2 regions of the Clostridium sp. DL-VIII genome follow, and region 2 is predicted to be linked to the other one. Evidence: a T-box and tRNA genes for the amino acid it is inferred to sense, from the RefSeq annotation. Region 2 holds a T-box; the other holds one or more tRNA genes.
The links. The T-box of region 2 lies ahead of leuS (leucine--tRNA ligase). A T-box ahead of a tRNA ligase gene usually reads a tRNA of that ligase, here a tRNA-Leu.

Region 1: it has a tRNA-Leu gene. The T-box ahead of leuS (leucine--tRNA ligase) is inferred to sense a tRNA for this amino acid. The anticodon was not compared.

What each region holds. Positions count from the first base shown of each region.
Region 1 is NZ_CM001240.1:1,441,804-1,451,268, forward strand. It holds gene trpS (tryptophan--tRNA ligase) at 1-206, shown strand, start outside; gene CDLVIII_RS06525 (DUF3284 domain-containing protein) at 234-686, shown strand; gene polA (DNA polymerase I) at 1,075-3,678, shown strand; gene coaE (dephospho-CoA kinase) at 3,868-4,467, shown strand; gene CDLVIII_RS06540 (lytic transglycosylase domain-containing protein) at 4,483-5,118, shown strand; tRNA gene CDLVIII_RS06545 (tRNA-Leu) at 5,762-5,846, shown strand; gene CDLVIII_RS06550 (bacteriohemerythrin) at 6,006-6,419, opposite strand; gene CDLVIII_RS06555 (AraC family transcriptional regulator) at 6,863-7,774, opposite strand; gene CDLVIII_RS06560 (DMT family transporter) at 7,928-8,875, shown strand; gene CDLVIII_RS06565 (MASE3 domain-containing protein) at 9,226-9,465, shown strand, end outside.
Region 2 is NZ_CM001240.1:1,193,039-1,202,503, forward strand. It holds gene leuS (leucine--tRNA ligase) at 1-2,352, opposite strand, end outside; T-box leader at 2,545-2,776, opposite strand; gene CDLVIII_RS05505 (SdpI family protein) at 3,039-3,419, shown strand; gene rpiA (ribose-5-phosphate isomerase RpiA) at 3,495-4,175, shown strand; gene CDLVIII_RS05515 (2-hydroxyacid dehydrogenase) at 4,234-5,175, shown strand; gene CDLVIII_RS05520 (SDR family oxidoreductase) at 5,355-6,077, opposite strand; gene CDLVIII_RS05525 (YafY family protein) at 6,254-7,186, shown strand; gene CDLVIII_RS05530 (hypothetical protein) at 7,415-8,083, shown strand; gene CDLVIII_RS05535 (HAMP domain-containing sensor histidine kinase) at 8,328-9,465, shown strand, end outside.

The sequences.
Region 1 (9,465 bases), 250 kb from region 2:
GAGACGTAAAAGTAAAAAAATATTTAAATGAAGTTTTACAAGCTGAATTAGAACCAATAAGAAACAGAAGATTAGAGTTTGAAAAGGACATTGATGCCGTATATAAGATGTTAAAAGATGGCAGTGATAAAGCTAGGGCAGTAGCAGCGAATACTTTAAAGGATGTTCGTCAGGCAATAGGAATAGAGTATTTCACAGGAAAATAAGAGAAGTTCGCTAAGGGGGAAACCGAAATGAAGGCTATTGGCGTATTAAATTATCCAGTTGAAGATGTGTTTCGTATTTTTATAAAAAGTGCTGGAAGAGATTTTTCAGATTTTAATGAAGAAAATGCTATAGGATGTAAGATTGAAAAAAATATAGATACTGGAAGACCAACTCCAGTAAAATGCACTGTTGAAATAACGGATTATGAGAAAAACGGGAAATATCAAATTACTACCATAACGAGCTTTTCAAAATGTGTTTCAACATATACTTTTAAAGGTCAAAAAGATGGAACAACTAAAATGCAAGTGGAAGAAACTCAAACATCAGAAAAGTTTTTTGGATATATGTCATTATTAGTTCAAAGGTTTATGTTTAGACGTAACTTTAAAGCGAGATATAATGGTATTATTGAATCTTTAGATAATGAGTTAAAGAATTATTTTAACAATTTAGAACGAAGTAAGGCAAAGAAATAATACACGAAAATAAATAATGCAGGATTATTTTGAGATATTTTATTTTAGGATAATCCTGCATTATTTATTTTTAATATATTTATAAGTGATTAAGGCACAATTAAAAAAATAATAATTCCATTTGCCTTTTTGTATGATGAAAATATCCAAGAAAATTTTGCATCTATAATGTATTTTCATGCACCTAACATAAAAATTTCAAATATATGTTAAAGTAAGAATGCACAAAAGAACATAAGGAAATAATATTAGAGAAATTCCATATTACAAGGGATATAGGTATACTTTAAGTTAAACAATATAGTATAATAAATCTAAATGATGTTTGAAATAAAGAGAACATATCTTTTGTTTAAATAAATTTTATGATAAATCAAGGAGGTTTTTAATGAAAAAATTATTACTTTTAGATTCAAATTCACTTATGAATAGGGCGTTTTATGCCTTGCCTCCTCTTACAAATAGCGATGGAATAAATACTAATGCCATTTATGGCTTTATGAATATGTTATTTAAAATGAAGGAAGAAATTAATCCAGACAGCATAATTGCTGCCTTTGATTTAAAGGCACCAACTTTTAGGCATAAAGAGTATTCGGAATACAAGGCAGGAAGGAATAAAATGCCTCCAGAGCTTGCTGAACAATTTCCGATTATTAAAGAATTATTTAAGCTTATGGGAATAAAGATTTTTGAAATAGAAGGTTTTGAGGCAGACGATATTATAGGTACAGTTTCTAAATTCGCTGAAGATAATGATTCAGAAGTATTTGTAGTTACAGGAGATAAAGATGCACTTCAACTGGCATCTGGGAGAACTAAGATTGTAATTACTAAAAAGGGAGTTAGTGAGACAGCCGTATATGATGAAGAAGCATTTATAAATGAGTTTGAAGTAACTCCACATCAATTTATAGATGTTAAAGGGCTTATGGGAGATAAATCAGATAATATTCCAGGAGTTCCAGGTGTAGGAGAAAAGACTGCCTTTAAGTTAATTAAGGAATATGGTTCTATAGAGGAAGTTCTAAAGAATATAGATAATATTGCAGGAAAAAAACTAAAGGAAAATTTGGAAAGTAATACTGAGCAGGCAGTATTCTCTAAAAGGCTTGCTACAATAATGAGGGAAGTTCCAATTGAATTGACCATAGAAGATATAAATTCTAATGGAAAAGAAAATATATTAGAAATAAAAAAGATGCTTATGAAGCTGGAAATGAAATCAATTTTAAATAAGTTTAAAGATGATACAGTTTCAGAAGAATCAAAGGTTGAAGTAAAAACTATAGATACAATTGAAAATATGAAGGAATTATTTTCAAAGAAAAAGGATAGAATTTATATTGATTATTCTTTAAGTGATGCATCTGTATTTTCAAAATTAGAACTTGATCTTTTGATTCTTGGAGAAGAGAACATTGGAAATATAATAAATTTTAAAGAAATAAGTTCTAAAAATAAAGAAGAAGCATTAGATGTATTAAAAGCTTTAATGGAAGATGAAAGTATTAAAAAGGTAATACATAACGGAAAAAATTTAGTTACCTTTTTAAATAAAAATAATATTGAAATTAAAGGCTTTGATTTTGATACTGCAATAGCGGCTTATTTAATTGATTCATCTAAGAGTAAGTATGAAATATTAGAACTTGTTAATCATTATATTGGAGAAAATCCAAATGAAAATGATCCAAATATAAAAGGAGTTCTTTGCAGCTATTTACCAGTGATTTATGAAGAATTAAAAGAAAGCCTTCATAAAGAAAATATGGATAAACTTTATTATGAAGTTGAACATCCTCTTATTTATGTGCTATCATCCATGGAGAGTATTGGATTTAACATAAATGAAGGTATGTTAGATGAATTACAGATAAAATTTAAAAAAGAAATTGAAGAAACTCAGAGTGATATATATAAATTAGCAGAAGAAGAGTTTAATATAAGTTCACCTAAGCAGTTAGGTAAGATATTATTTGAAAAGTTAGATTTACCAGTGATTAAAAAGACAAAGACAGGATATTCAACTAATCAAGAAGTTTTAGAAAAATTAATGGATAAGCATGAGATAATAGCTAAAATAATGTATTACAGACAAATTACAAAAATCAATTCTACATATGTAGAAGGATTAAAAAATGTAATTGATAAGGATGGACGTATACATTCTAATTTTAATCAAACTGTAACTACAACAGGAAGATTATCAAGTACAGAGCCTAATTTACAAAACATTCCTATTAAATATGAAATGGGAAGAGAAATAAGAAAAGTGTTTATACCTATGGAAGAGACTGATACTATAATTTCCTGCGATTATTCTCAAATAGAATTAAGGGTTTTAGCACATATTGCAGGAGATGAGAATATGATAGATGCATTTAAGCACCATAGTGATATTCATACAAAGACAGCTTCAGAAGTATTCAAAGTTCCAGTGGATGAAGTTACTTCTATAATGAGAAGTAGAGCAAAAGCTGTAAACTTTGGAATAGTATACGGAATAAGTGCGTTTAGTTTAGCGGAAGACTTGAAGATTAGTAAAAAAGAAGCAGAAGAATATATGGCAATTTATCTTGAAAGATATCCTAAGATAAAAGAATACTTAGAGAATGTAGTTAAAGAAGCTCAGGAAAAGGGATATGTATTAACAATTTTAAATAGAAGAAGATTCATACCAGAAATAAAAGCTTCAAATAAAATTGTAAAAGCTCTAGGAGATAGATTGGCAATGAATGCTCCAATTCAAGGGAGCGCAGCTGATATAATAAAGCTTGCAATGGTTAATGTATATAACAAATTAAATGAAAAGAAGTTAAAAAGTGAATTGATACTTCAAGTTCATGATGAACTTATACTAAATGTTAAGAAAGACGAATTTGAAGAGGTTAAAAAATTAGTTGCAGACGAAATGGAAAATGCAATTAAGCTAAAAGTAGCACTCGATGTAGATGTTAACTTCGGTAAAACTTGGTACGAAGCGAAGTAATATTTAATGAGTTTATGATTAAATGTACTACTTATAAGTTTTGTTATATATGCAATGATGGAATAACATATTAGCTAAGAGTTATAAGATAGGAGTTAAGAGTTTAAAAGAAAAGCAATGGGATTTTATAATTAACTCATAATTTTTAACTCATAACTACTAACTGAACAAAGGGTGGTTTATAAAAAAATGATTAAAATTGGTTTAACAGGTGGAATTGGTACAGGAAAAAGTACTGTATCCAATATTTTGAAAGCTGAAGGATTTAAAATTATAGATGCAGACGCTATAGCTAAGGAAGTTCTTGAGAAAAATCCTAAAATATTAGAAATGGTCCGTGCGCAATTCGGAGCAGGTTTCTTTGATTGGAGAGGGGAATTTAGGCGAAAAGAATTTGGAAACCATATTTTTAGATTTCCAAAGCAGAGGGTAAAATATGAAAGCATTATAATGCCATACATTAAAGAAGCTATAGAAGAGGAAATAGAGAAGTTAGAAAAAAAGGGTGGAAAGATAATAATATTAGATGCACCAACTATAATTGAAAATAATATGCATAACGAAATGGACTATATTATACTTGTATATGCCGATAATTCAGTCCAGATTCAACGAGTTATGAACAGAGATAAATTAAGTAAAGCTGATGCAGTAAGCAGGATAAATTCTCAAATGTCCATGGAAGAAAAAAAAGAGTTTGCCAATATTATTATTGATAATAATAATGATCTTGTTGAAACACAAAAACAAGTTTATGATTTGATCGATTTTATAAAATTATTATGCTAAGTTAAGGAGAAGATGATGAGATTTATAAGAAAGATCTTTTATTCACTAATACTCATATTAATAGCAATAATAGTAATAGGACTAGGTTCTAGATATTTGATAAAGGAAAAGTTCTTTCCTTATAAGTATCAGGAATATGTAGATAAATATAGTTCACAGTATAATTTAGATCCACTATTAGTACTAGCAGTGATAAAGACTGAAAGTAAATTTGATGATGATGCTCATTCACATAAGAATGCGGTGGGACTTATGCAAATAACAGTAGAAACAGGAGAATGGGCTGCCAATGAAATGGGATATGGTACATTTTCTAAAGAAGATCTATATAATGAGGAATATAATATTAGAATGGGCTGTTGGTATCTTCGAAGATTAAATGATACCTTTAATAAGGATTTGGATTTGACAATCGCAGCATATAATGCAGGTCCATCTAATGTGCAATCATGGCTTATAGATGAAAAATATTCATCAAACGGAAAGAGTATAGATTATATACCTTTTGGAGAAACAAAAAAATACGTAGATAAAGTAAATACTTATTATCATATATACGAATATCTTTATAGAGATAAGAAAAGCTATTTTGATGTAGATAAAGTACTAGAATTAACCAAAAGTTTATGGAGCGTAAAATTTTTAAATTAGCACACTTATAAATAGACAACTTTGACCTTGAACTTATGTGATATCTTACCGAAATTACATACATATTTCTTCCAGAGGACTTATGAAATTTTCGCTGGAAGGTTCTAAGTGGAAGGTTGTGCCCATCCCTGCATGTTCCTGAAACAAGTTCATGACAAGCAGTAAATGGAACAACCCTCAGAGGAAACTCGACTCACATTCGTTCGCTGAGTAAGCGATTCACACCAAATCATAGATTTGGGTTTTCTGCTTAAGAACCTTAAGCAGCTCAATTTCAAATGCCTCTTGCACAAATATGTATGTAATTTCTGATTTAGGTATACACAAAAGTTTAACTTAAATGCATAAACATTCTATATATAAGTTGAATTTTTAATTTGTTTATCTATATGGATACAAAATATGTAAGCTAAACTTAAGTGTATATCGACCTAAAACAGATACATTTAAGTCTAGTGCAGAAGTATATTTAAAATTATAAGTGAATGAATGAAGTGGAAGTTTATATATTGTATCTAAGTATATTATTTTTTATAATAAATTTGGATAGCAATCGTGAAATCAATATATAATGAAAACATTTAAAAAATTTTGCTTGAATTTTTTATTAAAATGAATTATTATTAAGGAGTTAACGGTATTTGCAGGTGTGCTGGAATTGGCAGACAGGCACGTTTGAGGGGCGTGTGTTGAATAACGTACGGGTTCAAGTCCCGTTACCTGCACCAACACAATATATATCGTAGGTGATATAGAAAATTAACACACGATTATTTCGGAAAAATAGCCGAATCGTGTGTTGTTTTTTTGTGTAAATGTGGTTTATGTGTTGAAGAAAAAAATGATAGAAATTAGGCATAATAAGTATAAAATATCAAGAATAAATTTTATTTATTATATCCGATTTCAATCAAGAAATCTCCTAAGTCTTTATCAAGATTCATTATATGATTTTTAAGCCAATCAATTAAGCTTTGTTGAATATTTAAAGCTAATAGAGTTGAAGCGCCATGTGTCTCAAATACTCTTTTAAACTCTTTAAGATCATTTTTGAAATTTTCATGTTGTATATGTTGTATATCAAGCAGAGGATAATTTGTTTTTCTTTGAATTTCTTCCTCTTCATTAAAATGTTTAATTACATAATCTTCAAGAAATTTTAAAGTCTTAATAACTTCATCATCACTTTTCAGATTTTCAATAGACACTAATAATTTATCAATACAATTAAACAATTCTTTATGTTGATTATCAATATTATCAATTCCTATAGATAAACTGCCATCCCAAATAAAATTCATAAAAACCACCTTCCATAAAATATATTATTAATCTCAATATAATTTTCGACATGTTGGGCACAATCAAAAAAATAACAGACCAGTATGCTTGCCTATTTTGTGTTATACTGCGTCAGCAAATTTTATTAATAGACCCGCTATGAGCAGAATTTACGTCCTTGCCTAACGCAAAATATGCGTCACATCTTTGGTCTATTATTTTCTTTCATGTGCCTTATGTGAAATACCTTTATTTTAGAGCTTGTTTTTTTGATTCATATAATATGTTTATCATAACACATATGATGGATGAATACGAGTCAGACATAGGTTTAAGAATTACACTTTTATTTAAATAAGCGAGTTATGTGGCATTAAAGACTTTAGTAGAGATATTAAGGTATTTCTTGATCAAATAAAGTAGGCAGACAAAGGTTTATCTCTTATTTTACTAAGCTTTTGCTCTAAGTTAACTTATATCCAGAATATTTATTTCTATATTCAGAGGGTGTATAGTTTGTATGTTTCTTAAATATTTTTCCAAAGTAGCTTATTCCATTAAATCCTACGTCAAGGGCAATATTAGAAATAGGAGCCTCACTTTTTACAAGCAGTTCTGATGCCTTTGAAATTCTGTATTCAATTAAATATTCAAAAGGTGTTACATTTAAAAGTCTTTTAAAACAGCGGCAGCATTCACTTTTACTGATATGTGCAGCCATTGCAATGTTATCTAACAAAATATTATGTGTATAGTATTTGTGTATATATTGCATCGCTAATTTTACACGTTCATCATCATTTGACATTGTAAGTGGTGAACTATTTATTTCATTTTTCATTTCTTTAATTAGATTTAACCAAGCAATACTTAAATAATTTCGCATTTCTAATTCATATCCATATGGTTTTTCATGAGATAAGGTAAATACCTTTTTTAAATGTTTTAGTATGCTTTTTTGCCATGGAATATTAGGTTTTAAAGAGATGTATTTTAAGTTTCTATTTTTAATAATTGGAGTTAAATATTTCTTTTCAATAAGCGACAGTTCGGCACCTCCTATTAAAGTTGAATTGAAATCAATAGAAAACATCATACAATTATTAGTGGTATATGGCTTAATTTGATGAAGTACATTTGAATTTATCATAACTCCTTCATTAGGCGATAAAATTATCTTTTCATCCTCAATAAAGAAAACTACTTTATCATAAAGTGAATATGAGAATTGTATTTCTTTATGCCAATGCCATCTGATATATCCTTCTTCGAATAGATTAAATTTATCAGTATAAATTGCTATTGGGAAATCATTAGAACCATGTTTTAATGTTTCCTGTAAATCATCGTTTACTTCTATTTTTGTTGCTTGCATCTTTATCATCTCGCTAATATAGTTTTAATCTTTGACAATATAGTAATTGTTATATATTTGAAATAATATTAGAATTATTACAGATTTATTTAAATAAGTCAATATATCAACACTATTAACTTAAAAAAGAATAATAAAGAAAATACTCAATTTATGGAGATAGGAGATGAGTTAAAAGTTATGCAGCATTTACGTTATAAAGGATATATAATGGCCATTATCGGGGCTACCTTGTGGGGAGTATCTGGTACCGTTGCACAAAAGCTTTTTCAAAATGAGGGCTTTCAGCCTGGTTGGTTAGTCACAGTAAGAATGATAATAACAGGTATACTATTACTTTTATTTGCTGGTATTAAGAACAATAGGCAATATAAAGTTTGGTCAATTTTGAATGATAGTACTGGAAGGGTAAGTATATTAATATTTGGAATAGTTGGGATGCTTGGAGTACAATATGCTTATTTTATGTCTATTGAATCAGGAAATGCAGCTACAGCTACATTGTTGCAGTATTTAGCTCCAATGTTTATAGTAATATATTTAGCAATACGATTCAGAAAGATTCCAAGTTTATATGAAAATATTGCAGTTTGTTTAGCAATTTTGGGAACATTTCTTCTAGTAACAAACGGGACGTTTCAAAGACTTACTATTTCATTATCAGCAGTTGCTTGGGGAGTTGGATCAGCTATTGCCCTCGCATTTTATACATTATATCCGAAAACATTACTTGAAAAATGGGGGGCTGTTATTGTTGTAGGATGGGGGATGATTATAGGAGGAATTGGGCTGAGTTTAATAAATCCACCATGGCAGATGTATGGTCAAAATTGGTCTTTAATTTCTGGTGCATATGTAGTATTTGTGGTCATATTTGGTACTTTGATTCCATTTTATTTGTATATCGATAGTTTACGATATATTGGACCAACTGATGCTAGTTTGCTAGGAAGTGCAGAACCATTATCAGCCACTATTGTATCAGTATTTTGGTTACATGTTCCATTGGGGATGTTCGAAGTAATTGGAGGATTATGTATTATAGGCACTGTAGTTACTTTAGCCTTAAGATCTGAAAATAGAAGTAAATCTTCAATTTGAGAGAAAATGAGAATATAGCAATAAGCATTTTCTTAACTTAATTGAATTTATCTAATATTGATATTGAAAGTAAATATACTTTATCTTCTAATTCAACAAAACTTAATAAAGCAACATCAAATATATGAAAATAACTGCCCTACAATTAATATTAATTGTGTGGCAGTTATTTCTTATAAAAATGAAAAATGCATAAAGTATATTTAAAACATGTATTTATTTAACTTATCTTTAATAAAACTACAAATATTGAATAAAAAGTAAAAACTTTACAAATTATAAGTAATATAGTAAAATTGCTATTAAGAAGCAAAAGAAGTTAAATAATAAACAATATTTGGAGGGAAATTATGAGGCATATGATGAAATTTGAAGAAAAATTAAAAAACACAAAATTTGAGCTGTTAATAGAATGGAGTATATTTTTAATTTTTATGGTATTCTTATTAATAATCAATTTGCACAGTAATCTATTCTTTCACACAGCAATTGAACTATTTATTAATGTTATGTTTATATTAGTATTTGTGTTTACGTTTAATACGTATGGCATAAATAGAAATAATTCAATACTTATTCTTGGTACCGGT
Region 2 (9,465 bases):
AGCTTTCTTTATACCTTCTTCATCTAAGTTTGAAGGAATATTAATCTTAGCTTTTATCTTACCATTTATTTGAATGGCAATTTCAACTTCATCTTTAACTAAAGCAGAAGGATCAAATTCTGGTAATCTTTGATTAAAGATTGTTGAAGTATTTCCAAGTAAGCTCCATTGTTCTTCAGTAAAGTGAGGAGCAAATGAAGCAAGTAATTTTAAGAAATCACTTACAGTTTCTTTTAAGAACTTAGTATTCTTAACTTCTTCTTGAAGGTACTTACTGACTGCATTTGTAAATTCCATAAGTCTTGCTATTGCAGTGTTAAATTGCATTTTATTTCCGTCTTCAGTAACACCTTTTATAGCTGTATGCTTCCAGAAGTTTAATTCTTTTTCAGGAGAATCAATAGAATCCTTTGTATTTTCAGTTGAAGCTATGGCTTCTCTACAAGTTTCTAAAGTTCTTTCGATTCTATCTACGAATTTACCTACGGATTTAATTCCATCGTCACTCCAAGCTCCGCCTTCAGTGTATCCAAAACCAAACATTAAGTACATTCTAAATACATCAGCACCATATTCTTTAATATAATCATCAGGAGAAATTGTATTTCCTTTTGATTTACTCATCTTAAGTCCATCTGGTCCTAAGATCAAGCCTTGGTGAGTTAAACTTAAGAATGGTTCATCAAAGTTTAAGTAACCAGCATCTCTTAAAGCTTTTGTTACAAATCTTGCATATAATAAATGCATACATGCATGTTCCGGTCCACCAACATATTTATCAACAGGAAGTACCTTATTGATTTTTTCAGGGTCAAAAGGTGCATCTGTATTTTTATTATCTGCATATCTTAAATAGTACCATGAAGAACATACAAAGGTATCTAAAGTATCTGCTTCTCTCTTTGCAGGCTTTCCACAACAAGGGCAAGTAGTATTTATGAATTCTTCAGATTTACTAAGTGGTGATTTACCATCTGGAGTAAATTCAACATCATAAGGAAGTTTTACTGGAAGATCTTTTTCAGGTACTGGAACTATGCCACAATCATCGCAGTAGATAATTGGAATTGGAGCGCCCCAGTATCTTTGTCTTGATACTAACCAGTCTCTTAGTCTGAAGTTAACCTTCATTTCACCTAACTTATCTTTTTCTAGTTCTTCAACTATTTTCTTCTTAGCTTCATCTGTTTCTAAACCGTCAAATTTACCTGAGTTAACAAGTATTCCATGTTCGCAGTATGGAAGCTTAGGATCAGTATTTTCTTTATCAGTTATAACTCTTTCAATCGGTAAATTGAACTTAGTTGCAAAAGCAAAGTCTCTTTCATCATGAGCAGGAACTGCCATAACGCACCCAGTACCATAAGTAGCTAATACATAGTCAGAAATCCAAATAGGAACTACTTTACCGTTGATAGGATTTATCGCATAAGATCCAGTGAATACTCCTGTTTTTTCCTTTGTAACGGATTGTCTTTCAATTTCAGATTGTTTAGCTGCCGCTTCTTTATAGCTTTCTACAGCATCCTTATATTCAGGCAATGTTAATTCATCTACTAATTTGTTTTCAGGAGCTAAAACTACATAAGTAACTCCATTTAAAGTATCAACTCTTGTAGTAAACACATCAAATTTTAAATCTGAATCTTTTACCTTGAAGGTAACTTGTGCTCCGAAAGACCTCCCAATCCAGTGCTTTTGCATAGATTTAGTCTTTTCAGGCCAATCTAAATCATCTAATTTATCAAGTAACTCATCAGCATAATCTGTTATTTTAAAGAACCATTGAGTAAGATCTTTCTTTACTACTTCTGTGCTGCATCTTTCGCAAACTCCATCAATAACTTGCTCATTAGCTAAAACTGTATTACAAGATGGACACCAGTTTACAGGAGCTTTCTTTCTGTAAGCCAATCCTTTTTCATAAAGTTTCAAGAATAACCATTGAGTCCATTTATAGTAATCTGGAAGGCAGGTAACAACTTCATTATCCCAGTTGAACATAGCTCCCATGGATTTTAATTGCTTTTCCATTGTTTCAATATTTTTTAAAGTAGAATCTTGTGGATGTATACCAGTTTTTATTGCATAGTTTTCTGCTGGTAATCCAAAAGCATCAAACCCCATTGGCTGGAATACATTGTAGCCTTGCATTCTTTTAAGTCTAGCCCATGAATCAGTTGGTCCATAGTTAAACCAGTGGCCGGCATGAAGCTGAGCACCTGATGGATAAGAGAACATTTCAAGTGTATAAAGCTTCTTAGCTGAATTTTCAGGATTAAACTTATAAGTTTCATTTTCTTCCCATATTTTTTGCCATTTTTCATCGATTTTAGTTCCGTAATTTGACATAACAACCTCCACTTAATCAGTTAACAGTTAACAGTTAACAGTTTACAGTTGAAGGAGGAGATCACTGCGCGATCTCTAACAATTGTAAAATATTATCTGAATAACTGCGTAGAAAATTTTTATAATTTTAATAATATAAAGCTAACTTAATCAGTTAACAGTTAACTAAAAAAAGGCTTTCATCTCTTAAATAAAAGAGACGAAAGCGTAATTTCCGTGGTACCACTCTTAATTAGAAGAACAAATAAATTGATTCTTCTCACTCGATATTATAACGGTATTACCGTACTTGCTTTTGGCAAGTAAGCTCCTAGGCAAGTTCATAATAACACATCACTGTTTTGCACCTAAGACAGAATAAAATGTCTAACAACAGCTCTCTTAAGATATATTTATTACTAATACTCCTATTCATAGCACGTAATATAAAATTTAATATCATTATATATTAATAAGCTAAAAAAAGTCAATAACATGTATTGAGGAATGGATCATTCATGAAAATTTTAATTTCATATTAAAAAAATAATAATATAAGCGTATAATTTAATATGTTAGATATACTTTTATAGAATTGAAAGAAATGAATTGGAACTTTAGTACTATTGAAATACCTTTAAGATGAGTTTACAAGAGGTAGAATTGTAATCCATACAAAATATTCAGTATAAATTTTGGAGGGGTATATGGGAATTAAAATAGTTATATTTGTCTGCAATTTAATTATTCCAATCATAATGCTGTTTTTTGGCGTGAAGTTTAAAGAACATAGTCCTAAAAATATTAATGGGTTTTATGGTTATAGAACTTCAAGGTCAATGAAAAGTAAAGAGACTTGGGAATTTGCTCATAAATACTGTGGCAAGTTATGGACAAAACTAGGCTTAATAATGTTAGTTGTATCTATTGGCTTTAGTATAATTGGAATTATACTAGATGATAAAGTTCAAGGAATAATTAATTTTACATTAATTATCATACAAACGATTATAGTAATTGTATCTATTTTTCCTGTTGAGAAGGAATTAAAAAAGAATTTCGATGAGAATGGAAACAGAAGAGATTGATAATTTAAACAATATTTTATTATATGGAAATATTGTTTATGAACATGTAAAGCTTTAGGGTATTAGGAGGTAAGTATGGAGGCAAAAAGAATTGCTGCAGAAAAAGCAACAGAATATATAAAAAATGGAATGATATTAGGATTAGGAACTGGTTCTACAGCATATTACATGATTAAAAAGGTTGGAGAACTGGTTGAAAGTGGAATGGATTTAAAAGCAGTTGCAACTTCAAAAGGTACTGAGAAGTTAGCAAAAGAATTGAAGATTCCATTAGTTAAAATAGATGAAATAGATAGAATTGACTTAGCAATTGATGGTGTTGACGAAATAGATATGGGATTTAGTGCAATTAAAGGAGGTGGAGGAGCATTATTTAGAGAAAAGATTGTTGCTAATTTAGCTAAAGAAGTAATATGGATTATGGATGATAGTAAATTAGTAGACAGTATAGGTGAATTTCCTTTGCCAGTTGAAGTATTACCATATGGCTATACACATGTAATAAGAAAACTTAAAGAATATTCTTTAAGTCCTATAACAAGAATGAAATCAAATGAGTTTTTTATAACTGATAATGGTAATTACATTGTTGATTTACACATAGGAAAGCCTATAGATATAGGTAAAATTTATAGTGAAGTTAAAGAAATACCTGGAGTTTTAGAAGTTGGTTTATTTATAAATATGTGTAATTATATTATTATTGGAACAAGTAATGGAGTTAAAGTTATTAAAAATAAAAAACTTGCAAAATAATATCATTTTAGGAAGTGTACAGGTAAGTACACGAGATATGAATAGGAGATGGATAAAAATGAAATTAGTAATCTTAGAACCATTAGGGATAAGCAAGGAAAAATTATTGGGAATGGCAAAGGATACCTTAGGCGATAAGTTAGATGTAATATATTATGATACAAGAGTAGAGGATACTGAAACTCTAATAGAGAGAAGTAAAGATGCTGATGCTGTAGTGCTTTCTAATCTTCCATATAAAAAAGAAGTAATTGAAAATTGTCCAAATTTGAAAATGATATGTGTAGCTTTTACTGGGGTGGATCATGTTGCTATGGATTATTGCAAAGAAAGAAACATTACGGTATGTAACTGTGCAGGCTATTCAACAGTTGCGGTTGCGGATTTAGTATTTGGAATGGTGATTTCTCTGTATAGAAATATAATACCTTGTGATAAGGTAACAAGAGAAGGTGGAACTAAAAATGGACTTGTTGGTTTTGAATTAGCAGGAAAGAAATTTGGAATTGTTGGTGCAGGTGCAATAGGTGTTAGAACAGCAATGATTGCCAAGGCTTTTGGATGTGAAGTATATGCTTATAGTAGAACTAAAAAGGAAATAGAAGGAGTTAAATTTGTGGATTTAGATACATTAATGTCAACTTGTGATATTGTATCACTTCATGTTCCATTAAATGAAAATACTAAGGGATTAATAAATAAAGAGAACCTATCTTTAATGAAGAAAAATGCAATTTTAATTAATACAGCAAGAGGACCTGTTGTAGATAGCGAAGCTCTTGCGGAAGCTTTAAACAGCGAAAAAATAGCAGGGGCAGGGGTAGATGTATTTGAAGTTGAACCTCCAATTCCTACTAACCATGTATTATTTGGAGCAAAGAATTTAATAGTAACACCTCACGTTGCTTTCGCTACAGCAGAAGCTTTTGAAAAGAGAGCTGTTATTGTTTTTGACAATATTGAAAAATGGCTAAAGGGAACTCCTCAAAATGTAATGTAAAGGTTAGTTGAAAGTTAATAGTTAGGATGAAAAAGCATTAGTACTTTTCTTTCTTTAATTGAATTTTTAGAAATCCCTTAAAAGGGATTTCTATTTTTTAGCCTAATTTAGCTTATACTTTTATCGATTTAACACCTTTGCCTTAATTTTAATTCATGTTGATGATTTAGCATTATGTTTTACCATGGAACGGTTCCATTTTCATCGAAAAATCCACCTGTAGGGCCATTTTCATCTAGAGTCGCAAGTTTCACTATAATTTCTGCAGCCTGCTGAACAGTCCTGTGGCCCTTGAAGTCGTTAATTGCCGTAATTGTGTAGCCGGGAGCTGCTGAATTAATCTTAATATTAGTGTCGATTAGTTCTTTTGAGAAAGTTAATGTAAGCATATTAACAGCAGATTTGGAAGTATTGTAAGCCAAGGCGTTTAGGCTTTTGTCAACAGGCTTGAGATTGTTTGCAAATGAACCTCTTCCACTAGATATATTTACTATCCTGCCTGCAGTAGATTTCATTAATAATGGAAGCATAGCCTTAGTAGCAGCAAACAATCCGAAGAAATTTGTCTCAAAAGTTTCCTTTAGGTCTTGAGTATCCAACTGGCTTGGTTGTCTTCCTTTCTCGACAGCTATCCCGGCATTATTGATAAGAACGTCAAGAGAACCGTAATTATTTTCTATAAATGTTGCAGCTTTATCAATAGTATCCTGCTTTGTTACATCAAGCAGAACAAAGTGTGCCTTAATCCCTTCTTTTACAAGAGTTTCTTCAGCTTCTTTACCTCTATCACTGCTCCTAGCTCCTAGAAGTACTGTAAACCCCATAGCTCCAAGTTCTTTGGCTGTTTCAAAGCCAATTCCTTGATTAGCTCCTGTAACTAAAACTGTCCTTGATTTATTCATAAATTTATTTCTCCTTCTAAAATTATTATTCATAGATACCGCTTAATTTGCTAAGCATCTATTTGTATATTTTATTATTATCATCTTGTTGGGTTTATAATAACATACAAAACCTTGACAACTGTATGTCATGGTTTTATATTAATGTCAAAAATATTTTATTTGAGGTGGTATAAGTGAAAATTGCTAGATTAATATCAATTATTATGGTATTGCTTGAACATAGAAAAGTAAGTGCCACAAAGCTTGCTGAGATGTTTGAAGTCACACCGCGAACAATATATAGAGATATAGAAACAATAAACTTAGCAGGTATTCCGATTATTTCTTATCCTGGTGTTAACGGCGGTATTAGTATTATGGAAGAATATAAGATAGAAAAAAAGATCTTTACAATTTCAGATATAACAGAGCTATTAATAGGACTTGGGAGTGTTCATTCACTCCTTCCAAGTGAAGAAATAATTAATATAATTGCAAAAGTGAAAGGTCTAGTTCCAGCAGAACAAATTAAAGATATTGAATCAAAATCTGACCAAGTTGCTATTGATCATTCCCCTTGGTTTGAAAATAAAACCACAAAACTATATGTTCAAAAAATCAAAATTGCTATTCGTGAAAATAAATTTATATCTTTTAATTATTTTGATCGAGTGGGTAATAAGAGTCAAAGAAAAATCGAACCATATAAATTATTCTTTAAAAATTTAAACTGGTTCATCCATGGCTACTGCACTACCAAAAAGGATTTTCGAGTTTTTAGACTATCCCATATGTCATCGCTTGAAGTACTTAATGAAAAATTTTTTTTAAGAGAGTTTGATTATGAATCCCTTAATGAACCATTTGGAACAGATAGAGAAATTATTAGAATTAAAGTTCTTATTGATGAATCAATAAAAGATTTAATGATAGAATTTTGTGGGAAAGACAATGTTGAGCCTTTCAAAAATAATAAATTTATAGCTTACCTTCCATTTGTAGAAGATGATTATTGGTATAGTATCATACTTCACTTTGGTGATAAATGTGAATGTCTTGAACCAGAAAATATTAGATTAGAAGTCATCCGAAGACTTGAAGATACATTGGCAATTTATAAAAAATAAGTTTATAGATAATAACCTGTATATAAACTATTGATATAAGTATGCTTGAAAGTAGATTTACCTTTACATTTTTTTTATATTTTTTTATAAAATTTTTAAAATTGTTTTAAGGGATTTTTAAAGTTGGATTTTATAATGAACTCATAACATCAAGGAAAAATACTAAGATACTTAAGCAGACAATGGATGCGAGTAGAGTTTTCTTGAAAATATTAGGAGGCGTTATAAATGAATAAAATTAAAGTATTATACGATGTTTTTAAGACTATGAAGGAAAAAGAAGTTTTCAAAGGGAATATAAAGCTAGAAGCAGCAAAAGGAGATGTGAAAGTATTATCTTTTTCTAATGAATTTGAAACTAATACTAAAAGTGGAGAAACAAAAGCTAATATAAATGTTGATTTAGATGCTGAGGGTAAAAAAGTAAAACATGAAAGTAATTCAGAATTTAATATAAAGGATTGTCCACATCATGGATTCCACAGAGGAATGCATATGCATAATCATGGAATGCATGGTCACGGTGGAATAAAGGGAGGCCTTTCAAAAATTACTTTTATGTTGAATCTATTAAATAATGTACAAGTTGAAGAGAAGGATGAAAAAACTATAATATCTTTAGAATTGAAAGAAGTATTCAAGGAAATCAAAGATATGCATAAAGAATTCCATGAGGGAATAGATAAGGAAAAGTTGATGGAGCATATAAAACAAATGAATGAAGGCAGTGATAAAGATTTTCACAAGCATCATGAATTTATAAAGAAATTGTTATTTTCTGAAGATAGTGATGCTAAGCTAAAAATATACGCAAATAAAAATAATGAAGTTGAAAAAGTTGAAATTTCGTCTACAGGTGAGAGTGCTGTAAATGGAGCGTTAGATCTACTTTGGTAAGTTAATAAGAATCAATTAACTTATAAAATGCACATCTATAATGAATATAAGTGCATTTTAGGGCTTTCTTGAGAGTAGTAGCAGAATCATTATAAAATATATAAAAAGAGTAACATCCATAAGGTGAATATGAATGTTGCTCTTTATTAGGATTATTAATATGTGAGTTTAATGTAATTTAATTTATCAAAAGGTAATTTGCAATGTTATAATCATTGTAACAATTAAAATTTATTTCAAGGTGGTGGACGTGATTAGAAGACTTAAAAGAAAAATTCATTCTCATTTTCGTCATAAATTTGATGAAGAACATCGGGAATATTTTGAAAAGCTTAATGAATTGCATAAACTGCGTAATGAATTAGTTTATGAGCATCAAAAATTACATCATGAATCTCATCATAAACAATTTAATGAATTTAATAGAATACATAGATATTTAAGATGGATGCGTCCAACGGGAATCTTAATAAGTATACTACTTGTTTTTTCTATATTTAAATTCGTAGATATAAAGGCAGTTACCATATTCTTTGCAGTAATTTTTGTTGTTCATCAGAGTTCTCATATATATGTCACTATGAAAATGGAAAAAAGAATTATGAAACCCATAGAAAAATTAAAAGATGGTGTTGAGCAGATAGCTAGAGGTAATTATGATATAAAAATTGATAATGATGTATATAATGAAATTGGAATTTTAATATATGATTTTAATAAAATGGCTGAAACTTTAAAGCAGTCTGAAGAAATGAAGCGGGAATATGAAGAAAATAGAAAAGCACTTATAGCAAATATTTCTCACGATTTAAAAACGCCGATTACCTCAATTAATGGATATATTGAGGCATTGGTAGATGGTGTTGTAACCTCACCAGATAAGGTAAATAATTATCTGAATATAATTCATAATAATGCTATTTATATAAACAATCTTATTGACGATTTATTTTTATTTTCAAAATTAGATATGCAGAAATTAGATTTTAATTTTGAAGTAGTTAAGCTTAGACCATTTATGAATGATCTTATGGAAGAATTTGATTTCATCCTTAAAGAAAAAAATATTAAATTTAAATTTGAAGACAGGTTATCTAAACAATTAGAGGTTAACATAGATGGAAAAAGAATATATCAAGTTATTAGAAATGTTATAGGAAATGCTATGAAATATGGAAGGCAGGAAGATGCGATAATTCAAGTAGAATTAAGTAGTAATAATGAATGGATTAAAATAGAAATTAAGGATAATGGACCTGGAATTCCAGAAGATAAACTTTCTAATATATTTAATAGATTTTATCGTATAGATACAGAACGTACAAAAGATTTTATGAGCACAGGTTTAGGTCTTGCAATTGCAAAGGAAATGGTAGAAGCTC